DNA from 2 places in the Mycolicibacterium fortuitum subsp. fortuitum genome. Region 1 is predicted to be linked to the other one. Evidence: riboswitches for the same ligand, from Rfam matches in the RefSeq annotation. Region 1 holds a riboswitch; the other holds the start of a gene.
The links. Region 1 has a riboswitch for glycine ahead of gcvP (aminomethyl-transferring glycine dehydrogenase). Riboswitches for the same ligand answer to the same signal wherever they lie in the genome.
Positions count from the first base shown of each region.

Region 2: it holds a riboswitch for glycine, as region 1 does, so the genes downstream of both, MFTT_RS03695 (L-serine ammonia-lyase) here and gcvP (aminomethyl-transferring glycine dehydrogenase) in region 1, are expected to answer to the same signal.

Region 1 is NZ_AP025518.1:3,469,175-3,478,416, reverse strand. It holds gene MFTT_RS16820 (CDP-alcohol phosphatidyltransferase family protein) at 1-527, shown strand, start outside; gene MFTT_RS16815 (DUF881 domain-containing protein) at 524-1,426, shown strand; gene MFTT_RS16810 (small basic family protein) at 1,454-1,786, shown strand; gene MFTT_RS16805 (DUF881 domain-containing protein) at 1,950-2,702, shown strand; gene gcvH (glycine cleavage system protein GcvH) at 2,750-3,145, shown strand; gene garA (glycogen accumulation regulator GarA) at 3,335-3,814, shown strand; gene ftsR (transcriptional regulator FtsR) at 3,818-4,573, shown strand; gene MFTT_RS16785 (bifunctional nuclease family protein) at 4,685-5,179, shown strand; gene MFTT_RS16780 (MerR family transcriptional regulator) at 5,435-6,055, shown strand; glycine riboswitch at 6,158-6,257, shown strand; gene gcvP (aminomethyl-transferring glycine dehydrogenase) at 6,410-9,242, shown strand, end outside.
Region 2 is NZ_AP025518.1:780,874-790,115, forward strand. It holds gene MFTT_RS03675 (DUF445 domain-containing protein) at 1-663, opposite strand, end outside; gene MFTT_RS03680 (Abi-alpha family protein) at 660-1,418, opposite strand; gene MFTT_RS03685 (TetR/AcrR family transcriptional regulator) at 1,598-2,224, opposite strand; gene MFTT_RS03690 (oxidoreductase) at 2,208-3,053, opposite strand; glycine riboswitch at 3,273-3,373, shown strand; gene MFTT_RS03695 (L-serine ammonia-lyase) at 3,456-4,841, shown strand; gene dnaK (molecular chaperone DnaK) at 5,019-6,878, shown strand; gene grpE (nucleotide exchange factor GrpE) at 6,875-7,516, shown strand; gene dnaJ (molecular chaperone DnaJ) at 7,554-8,720, shown strand; gene MFTT_RS03715 (heat shock protein transcriptional repressor HspR) at 8,717-9,100, shown strand; gene MFTT_RS03720 (aldose 1-epimerase) at 9,097-9,242, opposite strand, start outside.

The sequences.
Region 1 (9,242 bases):
TGGTGCTGGTACCGGTGTTCCTGTGGCTGTTGTTCGGAGCGCACGCCAACGGCTGGGCAGTGGCGATCCTGATGTTCAGCGGCTTCTCCGACTGGGCCGACGGCAAGATCGCCCGACTGGTCGACAATCAGTCCTCACGGCTGGGGGAACTGCTCGACCCACTCGTCGACCGGATCTACATGATCACCGTTCCGGTCGCCCTGGCGTTCTACGGAGTGGTGCCGTGGTGGTTCGTGCTGACCCTGCTCGGTCGCGACGCGGTGCTCGCCGCCACGTTGCCGCTCCTGCGCCGCAGGGGGCTGACCGCCTTGCCGGTGACGTACCTCGGCAAGGCCGCCACCTTCGCGCTGATGTCCGGTTTCCCGTGGGTGCTGCTCGGTCAGTGGGACGCGACGTGGAGCCGGGTCGCCCTGGCCTGCGGGTGGGCCTTCCTGTTGTGGGGTGCAGCGCTCTACCTGTGGTCAGCGGTGCTCTACCTGATCCAGGTGACGATGGTCGTGCGACAACTCCCCGTACTGGGCCCATGAGCACGCTGGGCGGCTACGAGTCGGGGGCCGGGCTCAATGACCATGAAGCCCACGCGCCCAAGCGGATTCCACTGCCCTCACTGCTGCGGTCGTTGCTGTCGGAGCACCTGGACCCCGGTTACGCCGCGGCGGCTGCCGCTCGCGAGGAGGCCGGCGGCCGGTCGCGTCGCCGAGCCTCGGACATGGGCTGGTTGCTGGTGGGGGCGGGCGTGATCGCCACGGTCTTCGCGGTGGCCGCCGGTCAGGCCCAGACGGCGGCCCCGGCCGCTCGGGAGGCCCAGCACACCCTGGCCGGGCGGGTGCGCGCGGCGCAGATCGGCGCCGACAAGGCCAGTGCCGAACGTGATGCGCTCGTCGACCAGGTGGACGCCGAGCGGCGCAGCCGGCTCGGTATGGACGAGAACGGGCAGCGTTTGCTCAGTAGCCTGGACACCGCCAACATCGAAGCGGCGGCGATTCCGATGATCGGGCCCGGCTTGACCGTCACCATCACCGATCCGGGCCTGTCCAAGGACCTGAGTGACGTGTCCAAACAGCGGGTTGCCGGTGGGCAGCAGATCATCCTCGACCGCGACCTGCAGCTCGTGGTGAATTCGCTGTGGGTCAGTGGGGCAGAGGCGGTTTCGGTGGGCGGCGTGCGGGTCGGAGCCGGCGTGACGATCCGGCAGGCCGGCGGCGGGATTCTGGTCGACAACCAGCCGATCACGAGTCCGTATGCCATTGTGGCCATCGGACCGCCGAAGGGCATGGCCGATGCCTTCGACCGCACCCCCGGGCTGCAGCGGCTGCGGTTGTTGGAGACCTCCTACGGGGTCGGCGTGAACGTGAGTGCGGGCGACGGTCTGACCGTGCCCGCCGTGTCGGTACGAGATGTCAACTTCGCCAAGCAGATTGGATAGACCGGACGTGACAGGATTGACCGTCAGATGATCGGGATCGTCGCACTGGTCGTCGGGATCGTGCTGGGGTTGGTGTTCCACCCCAGCGTCCCGGAGTTCGTCGAGCCGTACCTTCCGATCGCCGTGGTGGCCGCGCTGGACGCGGTGTTCGGCGGGTTACGGGCATACCTGGAGCGGATATTCGACGCCAAGGTGTTCGTGGTGTCGTTCGTGTTCAACGTGCTGGTGGCGGCGTTGATCGTGTACGTCGGTGACCAACTGGGGGTGGGCACGCAGTTGTCGACGGCGATCATCGTGGTTCTCGGCATACGCATCTTCGGTAACGCCGCCGCACTGCGGCGCAGGTTGTTCGGCGCCTGACATGAGCGACACAGAACCCCCGCCCCGCGATGAGCCGGAGTCCCCGGCCGAGCCGGCAGACACGCCGGCAGAGAAGGCCGCGAAGGCGGAGAAAGCCGACAAGGCGGAATCTCCAACCGGTCATCAGCCCGTACATCATGCCGAGCATCACGGCCGCCACGAGATGCCCGCCGATGTCTCGCCGCGCCGGTTCCGGAATCTGCGGATCGTGCGTCGCAGCCGCTCACAGTTGGTGTTCGGCGCGCTGGGGGTTTTGTTGTGCATCCTGCTCGGTATGGCGATCGTCACACAGGTTCGCCAGAACGAGTCGGGAGATTCGCTGGAGACCGCGCGGCCCGCCGACCTTCTGGTGCTGCTGGATTCCCTGCAGCAACGAGAAGGCTCGCTCAACACCGAGGTGGCCGACCTGCAGCGGACGCTGCAGCAGCTGCAGGCTTCCGGCAGCAGCGATCAGGCCGCGATCGAGAACGCCCAGTCCCGGCTGGAAGCACTGTCCATCCAGATCGGGACGGTCGCCGCCACCGGCCCCGGTGTGACGCTCACCATCGAGGACAACGCGCCGGGCGTGCCCGCCGAGACCATGCTCGACGTGATCAACGAACTACGCGCCGCAGGCGCCGAGGCCATCGAGATCCGCGGCGGAGACCAGCAGTCGGCGGTTCGGGTCGGCATCGACACCTGGATCATCGGCAACCCCGGTGCGCTCACCGTAGACGAGGTGACCCTGCGGCCGCCGTATTCGGTTCTGGCCATAGGAGACCCGCCGACGCTGGCGGCCGCGATGAACATTCCCGGCGGGGCAATGGACAGTGTCAAGCGGGTGGGCGGCACGATGGTGATACAACAGGCCGAGCGTGTCGACGTCACCGCCTTGCGGCAACCGAAACCACGCCAATACGCTCAGCCGGTCAAATGAGCTTCAAATCAGCAAAGTAACCAACACCTCAGACCAAAAGGAGCGCCGTGAGCGAGATCCCCGCCGACCTGTACTACACCTCGGAGCACGAGTGGGTGTTGCGTACCGGTGACGACACGGTGCGCGTCGGCATCACCGATTATGCGCAGTCCGCCCTCGGCGACGTGGTGTTCGTCCAGCTGCCCGACGTCGGCGCCCAGCTGGCCGCCGGAGACGCGTTCGGAGAGGTCGAGTCCACGAAATCGGTGTCGGATCTCTACGCCCCCGTGGCGGCGAAAGTCGTTGCGGTCAATGGTGATCTGGACGGCAGCCCGCAGCTCGTCAACTCCGACCCCTACGGCGAAGGCTGGCTGGTCGATCTGCGGCTGGAGGAGGGGACACTCGACGACGCGCTGGCCGGTTTGCTCGACGCTGACGGCTACCGCGCCGCCGTGACCGAGTGAGGGGTTGTTAGGGTTTCGAAGGCCGGTCGCCGAGACCGGTCCGGCCGTACCCGGCGCGCAGATATCTTCCCCATCGGATCCGGCGGTGGTGGACACAACGATGCCTGAAGCGCGGTACGGTCGACGTGAGACCGACGATGGGCTGGGGCCGCGCCGGCCAACGCCACAGCAGCCAGTGAGGAGCAGCGGGTGACGGACAAGGACAGCAATTTGGGGGCCGACCAGTCGGAAGACGTGACGGTGGAAACCACATCGGTTTTCCGTGCGGATTTTTTGAACGAACTGGATGCGCCCGCAACGGCCGGTACCGAAGGCGCCGTTTCCGGCGTCGAGGGCCTGCCCGCGGGTTCGGCATTGCTGGTCGTCAAGCGTGGACCGAACGCCGGATCGCGTTTCCTGCTCGATCAGCCGACCACGTCGGCGGGGCGTCACCCGGACAGCGACATCTTCCTCGATGACGTCACGGTCAGCCGTCGGCATGCCGAGTTCCGGTTGGAGAGCGGTGAGTTCCAGGTTGTCGATGTCGGCAGCCTCAACGGTACGTACGTCAATCGCGAGCCGGTCGATTCGGCCGTGCTCGCCAACGGCGACGAGGTGCAGATCGGGAAGTTCCGCCTGGTGTTCCTCACCGGTCCTCGGTCTGACGACGACAGCAGCTCGACCAGCTAGCCGATGACTGCCCCCGACAGACCTGCACTGGCCGGGATGTCGATCGGCGCAGTGCTGGACCTGCTGCGGGGCGACTTTCCGGACGTCAGCATCTCCAAGATCCGGTTCCTCGAGGCCGAGGGGCTGATCACGCCGCAGCGCACCGCATCGGGGTACCGGCGGTTCACTGCATACGACTGTGCGCGGTTGAGGTTCATCCTCACCGCCCAGCGTGACCAGTATTTGCCGTTGAAGGTGATCAAGGCCCAGCTGGACGCCCAACCCGACGGTGAGTTGCCGCAGACCGGCTCGGCCTACACGGTGCCGCGTCTGGTGGGGGTGCCCGAGGGTGACGGAGGCGACGGGGTGGACGGCGGCACCGCAGGTATATCTGGGGTGGCGCCGACCCAGGTCCGGCTGTCCCGGGAAGATCTTCTGGCCCGGTCGGGCATCGACGACGAGATGCTGGGGGCTTTGGTCCGAAACGGCATCATCACCGCCGGGCCCGCCGGGTTTTTCGACGAACATTCCGTGGTGATCGCCCAGTGTGCGCGTGCCCTGGGCGACTACGGTGTGGAGCCGCGACATCTGCGGGCATTCCGCTCCGCGGCAGACCGCCAATCCGACCTGATCGCGCAGATCGCGGGCCCGGTTGGCAAGGCAGGCAAGGCCGGAGCGCGCGACCGGGCCGACGATCTGGCCCGCGAAGTTGCGGCCCTGGCGATCACTTTGCACACGTCGCTGATCAAGTCCGCCGTACGCGACGTTCTGGATCGCTGAGGACTAGACTCGTTTTGACGGCCAGCTCGTCTAAGTCAGGACCCCTGAGGCGAACTGGCGAAGGACGAAGATTTCGACGAAACGGCACGGCGGTGCGGAGGGCAGGCACAGATGGCTGAGGTTCGTGTGGTCGGCATTCGGGTGGAGCAGCCGCAGAACCAACCCGTGCTGCTCTTGCGGGAATCGAACGGTGACCGTTATCTGCCGATCTGGATCGGCCAGTCTGAGGCCGCAGCCATCGCGCTGGAGCAACAGGGCGTCGAGCCCGCTCGCCCGCTCACTCACGATCTGATCCGAGATGTGATTGCCGCTCTTGGACATTCGCTCAAAGAGGTTCGAATCGTCGACCTGCAGGAAGGCACGTTCTACGCCGACCTGATCTTCGACCGCGACATCAAGGTCTCGGCCCGGCCTTCCGACTCGGTGGCGATTGCCCTGCGTGTGGGCGTGCCGATCTACGTGGAAGAGGCGGTGCTGGCCGAGGCCGGCCTGCTCATTCCCGACGAGAACGACGAAGAGGCGGCCGGCACCGTCCGTGAGGACGAGGTGGAGAAGTTCAAGGAGTTCCTGGACAGCGTTTCGCCGGACGACTTCAAAGCGACATGATCGTCGCCGGCGCCGCTGTTCGGTCCCAGATCACGGGTACGTCTCAAGTGGGTATACCGGTATCGACACGCGGCGCGGGAGGCAATCGGGCGGGAATTCGGGCGCCATACTTTCATCGCAGCGGGCAATCAGGCCCGGGCGGGAAGCGTATGCTCGACACATTCGAGCTCGCAGCAAACCGTCGCGATGAAGATTGCTGCGGTGCAGGGCATACCAGTACGGTGCGGGCGAGTTCGAACGGCGAGAGGATTCACAGTGGGTGACACGCCACGGCAGGAAGAGTTGGATCTGACCACCGGGAGCGGCGCGGAGCCGCCTGTCAGGCCGGTCGGTGAGCCCGTGCAGGCCGGGTTGTTCCCCGATGATTCAGTGCCGGACGAGTTGGTCGGCTACCGCGGTCCGAGTGCCTGCCAGATCGCCGGTATCACCTACCGTCAGCTCGATTACTGGGCTCGCACCTCCCTGGTGGTTCCGTCCATCCGCGGCGCGGCCGGCTCAGGTAGCCAGCGGCTGTACTCGTTCAAGGACGTGCTGGTCCTCAAGATCGTCAAGCGGTTGCTCGACACGGGCATCTCGTTGCACAACATCCGGGTCGCGGTCGACCACCTGCGCCAGCGCGGTGTGCAGGACCTCGCCAACATCACCCTGTTCTCCGACGGCACCACGGTCTACGAGTGCACCTCGGCTGAAGAGGTCGTGGATCTGCTTCAGGGCGGCCAGGGCGTGTTCGGTATCGCGGTGTCGGGCGCCATGCGGGAGCTGACCGGCACCATCGCCGACTTCCCGGGTGAGCGTGCCGATGGTGGTGAGTCCATCGCATCACCCGAAGATGAGCTCGCGTCGCGGCGCAAAAGCCGCGATCGCAAGATCGGCTGAGTTTCGGCCGCCTCTCACCTAGGTGCCCCCAACGGTTGTTGAGGGGCACCTCTGCGTCTGTTCGCGCAGATCGGCGCCCGCCCGGTAGAATTGCCGACGCATCGCCCTCGTGCGGGAGAGTTTCGTGACAGCCAGTCACGGACGCCGAAGGAGCAATACCCTCTCCGTCAACCTCTCAGGCACCCAGGACCGCGCCAGGCCCCGATGCCTCTGGAAAGTGGTGCCCGTGGGCACCCGCCCATGGGGAAAAGTCCTTTAGCGGGGCTGAATCTCTCAGGCGCCCGGACCGGGTCGACGACAGAGGGAGAGGGACGCCTACGACGTCTCAGCACGTCCGCGCCTCAGGAGAGTGTCGTGTCCGACCAGCATCAATCGCGTTTCGCCGAGCGTCACATCGGTCCGGACGCCGCCGCAGTGGCCACCATGCTCGAGGTGATCGGCGTGGCTTCACTCGACGAACTCGCCGCCAAGGCGCTGCCTGCAGGCATTCTCGACGCCCTGGGCGCGGATGGAACCGCCCCCGGCCTGGAAGGCCTGCCCGCGCCGGCTACCGAGGAGCAGTCGCTGGCCGAGCTGCGTGCGTTGGCCGACTCCAACACGACCGCGGTCTCGATGATCGGTCAAGGCTACTTCGACACGTTCACCCCCGCCGTGCTGCGGCGCAACATTCTTGAGAACCCGGCCTGGTACACCGCCTACACGCCCTACCAGCCCGAGATCAGCCAAGGTCGCCTCGAGGCGCTGCTGAACTTCCAGACCATGGTGTCGGACCTGACCGGACTCGAGGTGGCCAACGCCTCGATGCTCGACGAGGGCACGGCCGCGGCCGAGGCCATGACGCTGATGCACCGCGCGAGCAAGTCGAAGGCCAACCGACTGCTGGTCGACACCGATGTGTACGCGCAGACCGCGGCAGTGCTGGCCACCCGCGCGCAGCCGCTCGGCATCGAGATCGTCACCGCGGACCTCCGCCAGGGGCTTCCTGACGGCGAGTTCTTCGGCGTCATCGTGCAGCTGCCGGGAGCGAGCGGCCGTGTGGTGGATTGGACGAGCCTGGTCTCCGCTGCCCACGGGCGTGGGGCACTGGTGGCCGTGGGTGCCGACCTGCTGGCGATGACGGTCATCACCCCTCCGGGCGAGATCGGCGCCGACGTGGCCTTCGGAACCAGCCAACGGTTCGGTGTGCCGATGGGATTCGGTGGTCCGCACGCCGGTTATCTGGCTGTGCATGCCAAGCATGCGCGGCAGTTGCCCGGCCGGCTGGTGGGTGTCTCGGTCGATGCCGATGGCGCCCCGGCCTACCGCCTGGCCCTGCAGACCCGCGAGCAGCACATCCGCCGCGACAAGGCGACCAGCAACATCTGTACCGCGCAGGTGTTGCTGGCGGTGATGGCCGCGATGTACGCCAGTTACCACGGCGCACAGGGACTGACCGCGATCGCCCGCCGCGTGCACGGTCACGCCGCCGCGATCGCGGCCGCACTCGGCGACGCACTGGTGCACGACAAGTACTTCGACACCGTGCTGGCGCGGGTTCCCGGGCGTGCCGACGAGGTGGTCGCCGCGGCGAAGGCCAAGGGCATCAACCTGTGGCGCGTCGACGCCGACAGCGTGTCGGTGTCCTGCGACGAGGCCACCACCGACGAGCATGTGTCGGCCGTTCTCGACGCGTTCGGACTCGCCCCGGCAACCGACCCGGTGGACGCCGGGATTCTCACGCGCACCTCGGAGTTCCTGACTCATCCGGCCTTCAACTCCTACCGCACCGAAACCGAGATGATGCGGTACCTACGGTCGCTGGCGGACAAGGATATTGCCTTGGACCGCAGCATGATTCCGCTCGGCTCCTGCACGATGAAGCTGAATGCCGCCGCCGAGATGGAGCCGATCACCTGGCCCGAATTCGGGCGTCAGCATCCGTTCGCGCCGGCGTCGGACAATCCGGGTTTGCGGAAGCTGATCGCCGATCTGCAGGACTGGCTCACCGGTATCACCGGCTACGACCAGATTTCGTTGCAGCCCAACGCCGGTTCCCAGGGGGAGTACGCCGGGTTGCTGGCGATCAAGGCCTACCACGAGTCCCGTGGGGACTCGGACCGCGACCTGTGCCTGATCCCGTCGAGCGCGCACGGCACCAATGCTGCCTCGGCCGCTCTGGCCGGCATGCGCGTGATCGTGGTGGCCTGCCGGGAGAACGGTGACGTCGACCTCGACGACCTCCGCGCGAAGATCGCCGAACATGCCGATCGCATTGCGGCGCTGATGATCACCTACCCGTCGACACACGGGGTCTACGAGCACGACGTCGCCGACATCTGCGCGGCAGTGCACGATGTGGGTGGACAGGTCTACGTGGACGGGGCGAACCTCAATGCCCTGGTCGGGTTGGCGCGACCGGGCCGCTTCGGCGGCGATGTCAGCCATCTGAACCTGCACAAGACGTTCTGCATCCCGCACGGCGGCGGCGGTCCCGGTGTCGGGCCGGTCGCGGTGCGCTCACACCTGGCGCCGTTCCTTCCGGGCCATCCGCTGGCCGACGAGTTGCCCGATGAGCACACCGTCTCGGCGGCGCCGTACGGGTCCGCCTCGATCCTGCCGATCACCTGGGCCTACATCCGGATGATGGGTGCAGAAGGTCTGCGCGCAGCGACCCTCACGGCGATCGCGTCGGCCAACTATGTGGCCCGCCGTCTCGACGAGTACTACCCGGTGCTCTACACCGGTGAGAACGGCATGGTCGCCCACGAGTGCATCCTGGATCTGCGCGGAATCACCAAGGCCACCGGTGTCACGGTGGATGACGTGGCAAAACGCCTCGCGGACTACGGTTTCCACGCACCGACCATGAGTTTCCCGGTCGCCGGCACGCTGATGGTCGAGCCGACCGAGAGTGAGAGTCTGGCCGAGGTCGACGCGTTCTGCGACGCGATGATCGCGATCCGCGCCGAGATCGATCGGGTCGGTTCGGGGGAGTGGCCGGTGGACGACAATCCGTTGCGCCACGCCCCGCACACCGCGGAGTGCCTGTTGGTGGCCGACTGGGATCATCCGTACACCCGCGAGCAGGCTGCCTACCCATTGGGCAAGGGATTCCGTCCGAAGGTGTGGCCGCCGGTGCGGCGGATCGACGGTGCCTACGGTGACCGGAACCTGGTCTGCTCCTGCCCGCCGGTCGAGGCCTTCGCCT
Region 2 (9,242 bases), 2.7 Mb from region 1:
CGGGTTCTGGAACAGCGCCCATGCCACCACCTGCACGAGCCCGATACCCAGCCCGAAGTAGATGCCGCTGCGCCGGACGAACGCCATGGCGTTGTCGCCGAGCCCGCGCATCAGCTTGTTCAGCTTGTCCTTGTTGCGGACGAGCGTCGTGACGGCCAGGTACTGGATGTCGACGAAGCGGTTGAGGTCCGCCCGCATCTCGTTGAGCATCTTCTCCACGACCTTGGGGGTCTGGTCGTGGATACGGGCCTGAATCGCGTTGCGCGCGGCGTCGGGCAGCGAGTCCCACAGCCCTGGTCGGATCTGCTCGGCGATATCGCGGGAGATCTCGTCGACCACCTGGGTCAGCGGCTCACGCAGCGCGTTGACGGCCTCCTTGGCGTCGACCCGTTCGAGTAGTTCCTCCGGCTTGAGCAGGTTCTGGGTCAGCAACTCGATGGTCTTGGAGCCCACCTTGCCCGCCCGCCGGGGCACGATGCCCTGCCAGCCGAACGGCCCGATGCCCTTGAACTCCATCGGCCGGTAGATCATCTCCAGCGCGACGATCTTGGTGCTCCACCCGACGAATGCCGCCACGAACGGCATGGACAGGTAGATCAGCCAGTTGACACTGAAATCGGCCTTGATCTCCTGCCACGTCTGGACCGCGAGAACCGTCGTCACGAACCGTTCCGTTGCACCGCGGACTCCCACAAACCGCGCCCCAGACCCGACAGGGAAAGGGTCAATTTCTCCACCCGTGCGGCCAGCGGCCCCCGGGATCCGCTCTTGATCGCCTGCAACACCATGGGCTCCGCCAGGAGCACCTCGTACTCAGCCTTCTGCGAAGGGTCCTCGGGGCCCGTCTCGACCAGACCGAGCGACAACAGATGCCCCACGTACTGAGGGACCATGGCCGGCAAAGCCACATTGGCGGTGCGGCCGATCAGACAGGCGTTCTCGAGCACCGCTTGACCAGGTGTGCGGGACCGGGTCCAGGCGTGGATGTTCACCAGCGGTGAAGCGTCGCCTTCGGAGAGCGCGCCGAGAATACGTGCTTCATCGGCCACCAGCTGGTCCAGCAGGCGGTGATAGAGCTCGACCTGGCTACCCGCGGTGCTCTGATCCAAGGCCCGGTCCAGCAGGCGGTCCATCTTGGTGTTGAGCGATTCGGGTGTCGGCTCCTCCGGCGTGGCGATGGTCACCGGGCGAGGCGCCGCCGAATCGATGGCTTCCAGCCGGTTCTTCACCAGGGTGGCCAGTTGCTCTTCACCCCAGGCGGCCAGCTTCATGCTCGTCTTGGCAGCGTCGAGAGCCCGATCAGCGATGCCGAACGGGTCGTACCGCTTCGGCAGCAGGGGGCGCTCTGTACGAGGGGTGCGAATCGCGATGGCGATCTCCCCGACGGGTGTGGCGAACCTGAATGCCCGCCGCTGCATGTTCCTGCGGCGTGCAGGCGCGTCATCGGACGCTGTGGCGTCCTGACCCCTCTTCGACAGTTCCTCTGACATCGCTGATCGATTGCCTCCCCACCTACCGGGGTGTCCCCGGGCTGTGGGCACCGTACCTGGTCACCCGGTGCGGTGCCCAAGTCGCAGGTGGTGATGTGGTCGGTGAGCTAGGAGGGGGCGTCGGGGAGCAATCCGCGCAGGGCGGTCGCCGCCAGTTGCCTGGCGTGCTCCTCGGTCAGCGGATAGTGGCCCGTCATCCGGCGGAAGATCAGCGGACCGAACAGAATGTCGATCACATCGTCGATCGCCGTGCCGGCGTCTGCCTCCCCCCTGTCCACGCCGCGCCGCCACAGCTCGGTGATGGCCGCACGTCGACCACTCAGGAAGTACTCGCGGAAATACGCTGCGCCCGTTGTGTCTTCGACACACGCGGCGAGCAGTTGGGCGAACACCTCCCCGCGCGCACTGGCATAGAACGCCGAGACCCGTACCACCTGTTCGGTGAGATCGGTTGCCGTGCTGCCGGTATCGGGTAGCGGAAGCGCCTCGGCCATCATGGTGCCGAACGCCTCGGCGGCGACGGCGGTCCGCGACGGCCAGTGTTTGTACAGAGTGGCCTTGCTGGCGCCCGATCGTGCGGCGATCGCGTCCATGGTGGCTGCCGGGAAGCCACCCTCGTCGAGAAGTTCGGCTGTCGCGACCAGGATGGCCTGGTGTATCCGGTCGCTGCGAGCGCCGGTGGGGCGGACGAACTCGCCCGCCCCACCGGCCGCCGTCTCAACCGGCCGCGACATCGTCGAAATCCGTTGATTCCGAGACACTTCGCCACTGCGCCAGCTCGGCCTGGACGTGGGCGATCTTGCCCTCGACGGCCGCGATGGTGTCGTTGCCCAGCAGTAGGCGCAGCGGCGGCTGTGCGGATTCGACGACATCGATGATGGCCTTTGCTGCCTTGACCGGATCGCCGGGTTGGTCGTGATTCCGGTCGGCGGCGGCGAGGCGCATCTGCCCGGCAGGTCCGGCGGTGTAGTCGTCGATGACATTGCGCTGGGTCTGCAGGCTCGAGGAGTCGAGGAAGTCGGTGCGGAAATAGCCGGGCTCGACCACCATGACGTGCACGCCCAGCGGCTTCAGTTCGGCGTGCAGTGCCTCGGAGATCGCCTCGACGGCGAACTTGGTGGATGCGTAGACGCCCCAACCGGGTGAGCCGACGAATCCGCCGACCGAGGAGATGTTCACGATGGTGCCCGACCGCTGCGCCCGCAGCACCGGGGTAACCGCGCGGGTGACGGTCAACAGTCCGAAGACGTTGGTTTCGTAGACGGCCCGCACCTCGGCGTCGGTGGCCTCCTCGACAGCCCCGAGCAGCCCGCGTCCGGCGTTGTTGATCAGGACATCGATGCGGCCGAAGCGGTCCACCGCCGCTTGTGCGGCCTTTTGTGCCTGCTCTTCGTTGGTGACGTCCAGGGCCACCGCGAGCACGTTGTCGCCCTCCCCGAGGGCGGCGGCGACGGCGGCCGCGTCGCGCGCGGTGGCGACGACCTGGTGCCCGCGCTCCAGTGCGTCGCGGGCGATCTGCAGTCCGAATCCGCGCGATGCCCCGGTGATGAACCAAACGCTCATGTCTTTGACCACCTGTTCTGGTAATTAACTAAACTGTACGACCAGTTTAGTTATGTTGACGGTCGCTGCAACGGGACGGTGGTCGCAGATATTCCGGGGGTAGCATCCGTTACACAACTCAACACGTCGACGACGCATTGTGGGAGAACCTCCGGCCTTCGGAGGTGCCGTAGGTGCAAATCCTCTCCGGGAAACTCTCAGGCCCAAATACCGCAGTGCCGAGGCAACTCTGGAGAACTGCGTGCGTAATTGTGCGCGTACCGAAGGGGAACAGGCGCGACCCGCCGAAAACTCTCAGGTTTCAGGACAGAGCGGAGGGGTGTCACCGCACGATGCATCGCCTAGCTGCGATGCCGGGGATCGGAGTCATCTCATGCCTCAGTACAGCGCCGGGTGCTAACCATGGCGGTCAGCGTGTTCGACCTGTTCTCGGTGGGGATCGGTCCATCGAGTTCACACACCGTCGGCCCGATGCGGGCCGCGGGGATGTTCGTCGACGAACTCGTCGACCGCGATGCGCTTGATCGTGTCGCCGACGTCAGGGTGGACCTGTTCGGCTCGCTGGCGGCGACCGGTGCCGGGCACGGCACCATGCCGGCCATCCTGCTGGGCCTTGAGGGGTACCGGCCCGACACGATCGAGACCGACGTGATGGAACAGCGGCTGACGAGTATGCGTGCCGAGGGCAAGATCCGGTTGGCCCACCGAACCACCGTCTCGCTCAACGAATCCGACATACACCTGCATCCCGGCCGCAGACTGGGCCGGCACCCGAACGCCATGACGATGGCGGCATTCTCATCCGGCGGTGACGTCATCTACCGCGAGACCTACTTCTCTGTCGGCGGCGGCTTCGTCGTCACCGAAACCGAGCCGGCCACGCGTTCAACGGCATCCGCCGACACCGGCGGCAGCTTTCATTCGGCCGCCGAGTTGCTCGCTCTCGCCGACCGTGACGGGCTGTCGGTGAGCCAGGTGATGATGCGCCAGGAATGTGCAGCCCGGAGTGAAGCCGAGGTGCGGGCGCAACTGCTGCACATCCGCGATGTCATGGTTGCGTGTCAGGCAAACGGGATGGCCCGGGACGGCCATCTGCCGGGCAACTTGATGGTCCGCCGTCGTGCCCGGGATTGGTTCGTCCGGCTCGATTCCGAGGACCCAGAGCGTGATCCGGCCTTCGCCGAGGACTGGGTGAACCTCGTCGCGCTGGCGGTGAACGAGGAGAATGCATCGGGCGGCCGGATCGTGACCGCGCCGACCAACGGCGCTGCCGGGATCATCCCCGCGGTTTTGCACTACGCACTGCACTACACGCCGGCCGGACATGCGGATCCGGACGAGACGACCATCCGCTTCCTGCTCACCGCCGGTGCCATCGGCTCGTTGTACAAGGAGCGTGCCTCGATCTCCGGCGCCGAGGTCGGCTGCCAGGGTGAGGTCGGCTCAGCGGCGTCCATGGCGGCCGGTGGGCTGGCCGAAATCCTGGGCGGTACGCCGCGGCAGGTCGAGAATGCCGCCGAGATCGCGATGGAGCACAGTCTCGGCCTGACATGCGACCCGATCGGTGGTCTGGTCCAGATCCCGTGCATCGAGCGCAACGCCATCTCGGCCGGCAAGGCGATCAACGCTGCTCGGATGGCACTTCGGGGTGACGGGACCCACCGCGTGAGCCTGGATCAGGTCATCGAGACGATGCGGGCCACCGGGCTGGACATGAGCGCCAAGTACAAGGAGACCTCCACGGGAGGGCTGGCGGTCAACGTCCCGGTCAACGTCGTCGAATGTTGAGCCTGGTCTGGGAAAAATTCTCCGAAAACCGGGAACAAATCGCCCGAAACCCCCGTTGACCTCATCGACAACAAGTTGAGCGCTACAGACTCAAGTCTGGGTTGACAATCGACGCCCACCCGGAGCAAGCTTGAGCGCAGTCCGCTCAGACCCCTATATCTATCAGGAGGCAACACTATGGCTCGTGCGGTCGGTATCGACCTCGGGACCACCAACTCCGTTGTGGCGGTCCTGGAAGGCGGCGACCCTGTCGTCGTCGCAAACTCTGAGGGTTCCCGGACCACCCCGTCGGTCGTCGCGTTCGCGCGCAATGGCGAGGTGCTGGTCGGCCAGCCCGCCAAGAACCAGGCGGTGACCAACGTCGACCGGACCATCCGTTCGGTCAAGCGTCACATGGGCACCGATTGGACCGTCGAGATCGACGGCAAGAACTACACGGCACAGGAGATCAGCGCGCGCACGCTGCAGAAGCTGAAGCGCGACGCCGAGGCGTACCTGGGTGAGGACATCACAGATGCCGTCATCACCGTGCCCGCGTACTTCAACGACGCCCAGCGTCAGGCCACCAAGGAAGCCGGCCAGATCGCCGGCCTCAACGTCCTGCGCATCGTCAACGAGCCCACCGCGGCCGCCCTGGCCTACGGGCTCGACAAGGGCAGCAAGGAACAGACCATCCTGGTCTTCGACCTCGGCGGCGGCACGTTCGACGTCTCGCTGCTGGAGATCGGTGACGGTGTCGTCGAGGTGCGGGCCACCTCCGGAGACAACCACCTCGGTGGCGACGACTGGGACGACCGGATCGTCGAGTGGCTGGTCGACAAGTTCAAGGCCACCAGCGGCATCGACCTGACCAAGGACAAGATGGCGATGCAGCGGCTGCGCGAGGCCGCGGAGAAGGCCAAGATCGAACTCTCGAGCTCGCAGAGCACCTCGATCAACCTGCCCTACATCACCGTCGACGCCGACAAGAACCCGCTGTTCCTCGACGAGCAGCTGACCCGCGCCGAGTTCCAGAAGATCACTCAGGATCTGCTGGACCGCACCCGTCAGCCGTTCCAGTCGGTGATCAAGGACGCCGGCATCTCGGTCTCCGAGATCGACCACGTGGTCCTGGTGGGTGGTTCGACCCGTATGCCCGCCGTCACCGACCTGGTCAAGGAACTGACCGGCGGCAAGGAGCCCAACAAGGGCGTCAACCCCGACGAGGTCGTCGCCGTGGGCGCCGCGCTGCAGGCCGGTGTGCTCAAGGGCGAGGTGAAAGACGTTCTGCTGCTTGACGTCACCCCGCTGTCGCTCGGTATCGAGACCAAGGGCGGCGTGATGACCAAGCTGATCGAGCGCAACACCACCATCCCGACCAAGCGGTCGGAGACCTTCACCACCGCCGACGACAACCAGCCGTCGGTGCAGATCCAGGTCTTCCAGGGTGAGCGCGAAATCGCTTCTCACAACAAGCTGCTCGGCTCCTTCGAGCTGACCGGCATCCCGCCGGCCCCGCGTGGCGTGCCGCAGATCGAGGTCACCTTCGACATCGACGCCAACGGCATCGTGCACGTGACCGCCAAGGACAAGGGCACCGGCAAGGAAAACACGATCAAGATCCAGGAAGGCTCCGGCCTGTCCAAGGAAGAGATCGACCGGATGATCAAGGACGCCGAGGCACACGCCGAAGAGGACAAGAAGCGTCGCGAAGAGGCCGACGTCCGCAACCAAGCCGAGTCGCTGGTCTACCAGACGGAGAAGTTCGTCAAGGAGCAGCGTGAGGCAGAGGGCGGCTCGAAGGTCCCCGAAGAGACGCTGTCCAAGGTCGACGGTGCGATCGCCGAGGCCAAGTCGGCGCTGGAAGGCACCGACATCTCCGCGATCAAGACCGCCATGGAGAAGCTCGGCGTCGAGTCGCAGGGTCTGGGGCAGGCGATCTACGAGGCCACCCAGGCCGAGCAGGCCTCGGGTGCCCAAGGTGGAACGTCCTCGAGCGCCGCGGACGACAACGTGGTGGACGCCGAGGTTGTCGACGATGACCAGGAGACCAAGTGACCGAGAACGATTCGCACGAGCCGGTGACAGTCACCGACAAACGGCGCATCGATCCCGACACCGGTGAGGTTCGTGAGCAGGCGCCGGCCCCTGGTGGGCCGGCGTCCGCCGCCTCCGAAGCCGGTGCGCCGGCGAGCGATAGCGACGAGGTCGCCGAGCTCAAGGCCACGCTGCAGCGCGTGAAGGCCGAGTACGACAACTACCGCAAGCGGGCCCTGCGCGACCAGCAGGTCACCGCCGATCGGGCCAAGGCCGGTGTCATCACCCAGTTGTTGGGTGTGCTCGACGATCTGGACCGGGCCCGCAGCCACGGTGACCTGGAATCCGGCCCACTCAAGTCGGTCTCCGACAAGCTCGTCGGTGCCCTTGAGGCCCAGGGGCTTTCCGGGTTCGGCGAGGAGGGTGACGAGTTCGACCCCTCACTGCACGAGGCCGTGCAGCACGAGGGAGAGGGCACCCATCCCGTTGTCGGGACCGTGATGCGCCGCGGCTACAAGATCGGTGATCAGGTGGTCAGGCACGCGCTTGTCGGTGTCGTCGACACCGTGCCCGACGCCGATGCCGGTACGGGTTCCACGTCGGGGGCAGCGGATAACGCTGACGCCGCCGGTGACCAGGCCGCAGAATCAGACAAATAGTCCAACCAACTAGAGAGAAGAGGTAAGGAGGTGGCGCATGGCCCAACGCGAGTGGGTCGAGAAGGACTTCTACAAAGAACTCGGCGTCTCCTCTGACGCCAGCGCCGACGAGATCAAGAAGGCCTACCGGAAACTGGCCTCCGAACTGCACCCCGACCGCAATCCCGATGCGGGAGCGGCGGAGCGGTTCAAGGCGGTTTCCGAGGCGAACAGCGTCCTGTCGGACCCCGCTAAGCGCAAGGAGTATGACGAGACCCGTCGGTTGTTCGCCGGCGGTGGCCGTCGGTTCAACCCGGGCGGGAATTTCAGTGGTGGATTCGGTTCCGACGGAGCCGAATTCAACCTGGGCGACCTGTTCGACGCTGCCGGCCAGAGCGGCGGCGCCAATATCGGTGACCTCTTCGGCGGGCTGTTCGGGCGGGGCGCACAACCCCGCCCGAGCCGGCCCCGCCGGGGCAACGACCTGGAAACCGAAACCGAGCTGTCCTTCTTGGAAGCCACCAAGGGCGTGGCCATGCCGCTACGGCTGACCAGCCCGGCCCCCTGCACCAACTGTCACGGCAGCGGTGCCCGGCCGGGAACCAGCCCCAAGGTGTGCCCGAACTGCAACGGCTCGGGTGTGGTCAACCGCAACCAGGGAGCGTTCGGATTCTCCGAGCCCTGCACCGAATGCCGGGGCAGTGGCTCGATCATCGAGCATCCCTGCGAGGAATGCCATGGCACCGGCGTCACCACCCGGACCCGCACCATCAACGTGCGGATCCCGCCGGGTGTCGAGGACGGTCAGCGTATTCGGCTGGCCGGCCAGGGCGAGGCCGGGCTGAGAGGTGCGCCCTCGGGCGACCTCTACGTCACCGTGCACGTGCGTCCGGACAAGGTGTTCGGGCGTGACGGCGACGACCTGACCGTAAGCGTTCCGGTCAGCTTCCACGAATTGGCTCTGGGCACAACGCTTTCCGTTCCCACCCTGGACGGCAAGGTCGGGGTGCGGGTGCCCAAGGGCACCTCCGACGGCCGGATCCTGCGGGTGCGCGGTCGTGGGGTGCCCAAACGCTCCGGCGGCCACGGTGACCTACTGGTCACGGTGAAGGTCGCCGTGCCGCCGAACCTGGAAGGTGAAGCGGCCGAGGCGCTGGAGGCCTATGCGAAAGCCGAACGGGCCAGCGGGTTCGATCCGCGGGCCGGATGGGCAGGCAACATATGAGCCAGCGCAAAGAGGAAGCTCGCACGTTTTTGATCTCGGTGGCCGCCGAGCTGGCCGGTATGCACGCGCAGACCCTGCGCACATACGACCGGCTCGGCCTGGTGAGCCCGCAGCGCAGTTCCGGCGGCGGGCGTCGCTACTCCGAACGTGACGTCGACCTGCTCCGTGAGGTGCAGCGGCTGTCACAGGACGAGGGTGTCAACCTGGCCGGGATCAAGCGCATCATCGAGCTGACCAACCAGGTTGATGCACTGCGAACCCGGGTTTCGGAGTTGACCCAGCAGGTCGAACAACTCAGAGATCAGCGTCGCGACGTGTCGGCGGCGTCCAAGGCGGTCGTGCTGTGGCAGCCGCGACAGCCTCGCCGCGGCGCGCGCTAGCCGACCCTGATCGAAAAGGTGGCCGTCTCCGGACTTCCGGGGGCGGCCATTTTGTAATCTCCGCGCCGCAACGCGTCGGTCGGTGCGGTCATCGGCTCGATGCCCACCAGACTGTCGCCGGCCGGCGCGAACAACTGCGCGG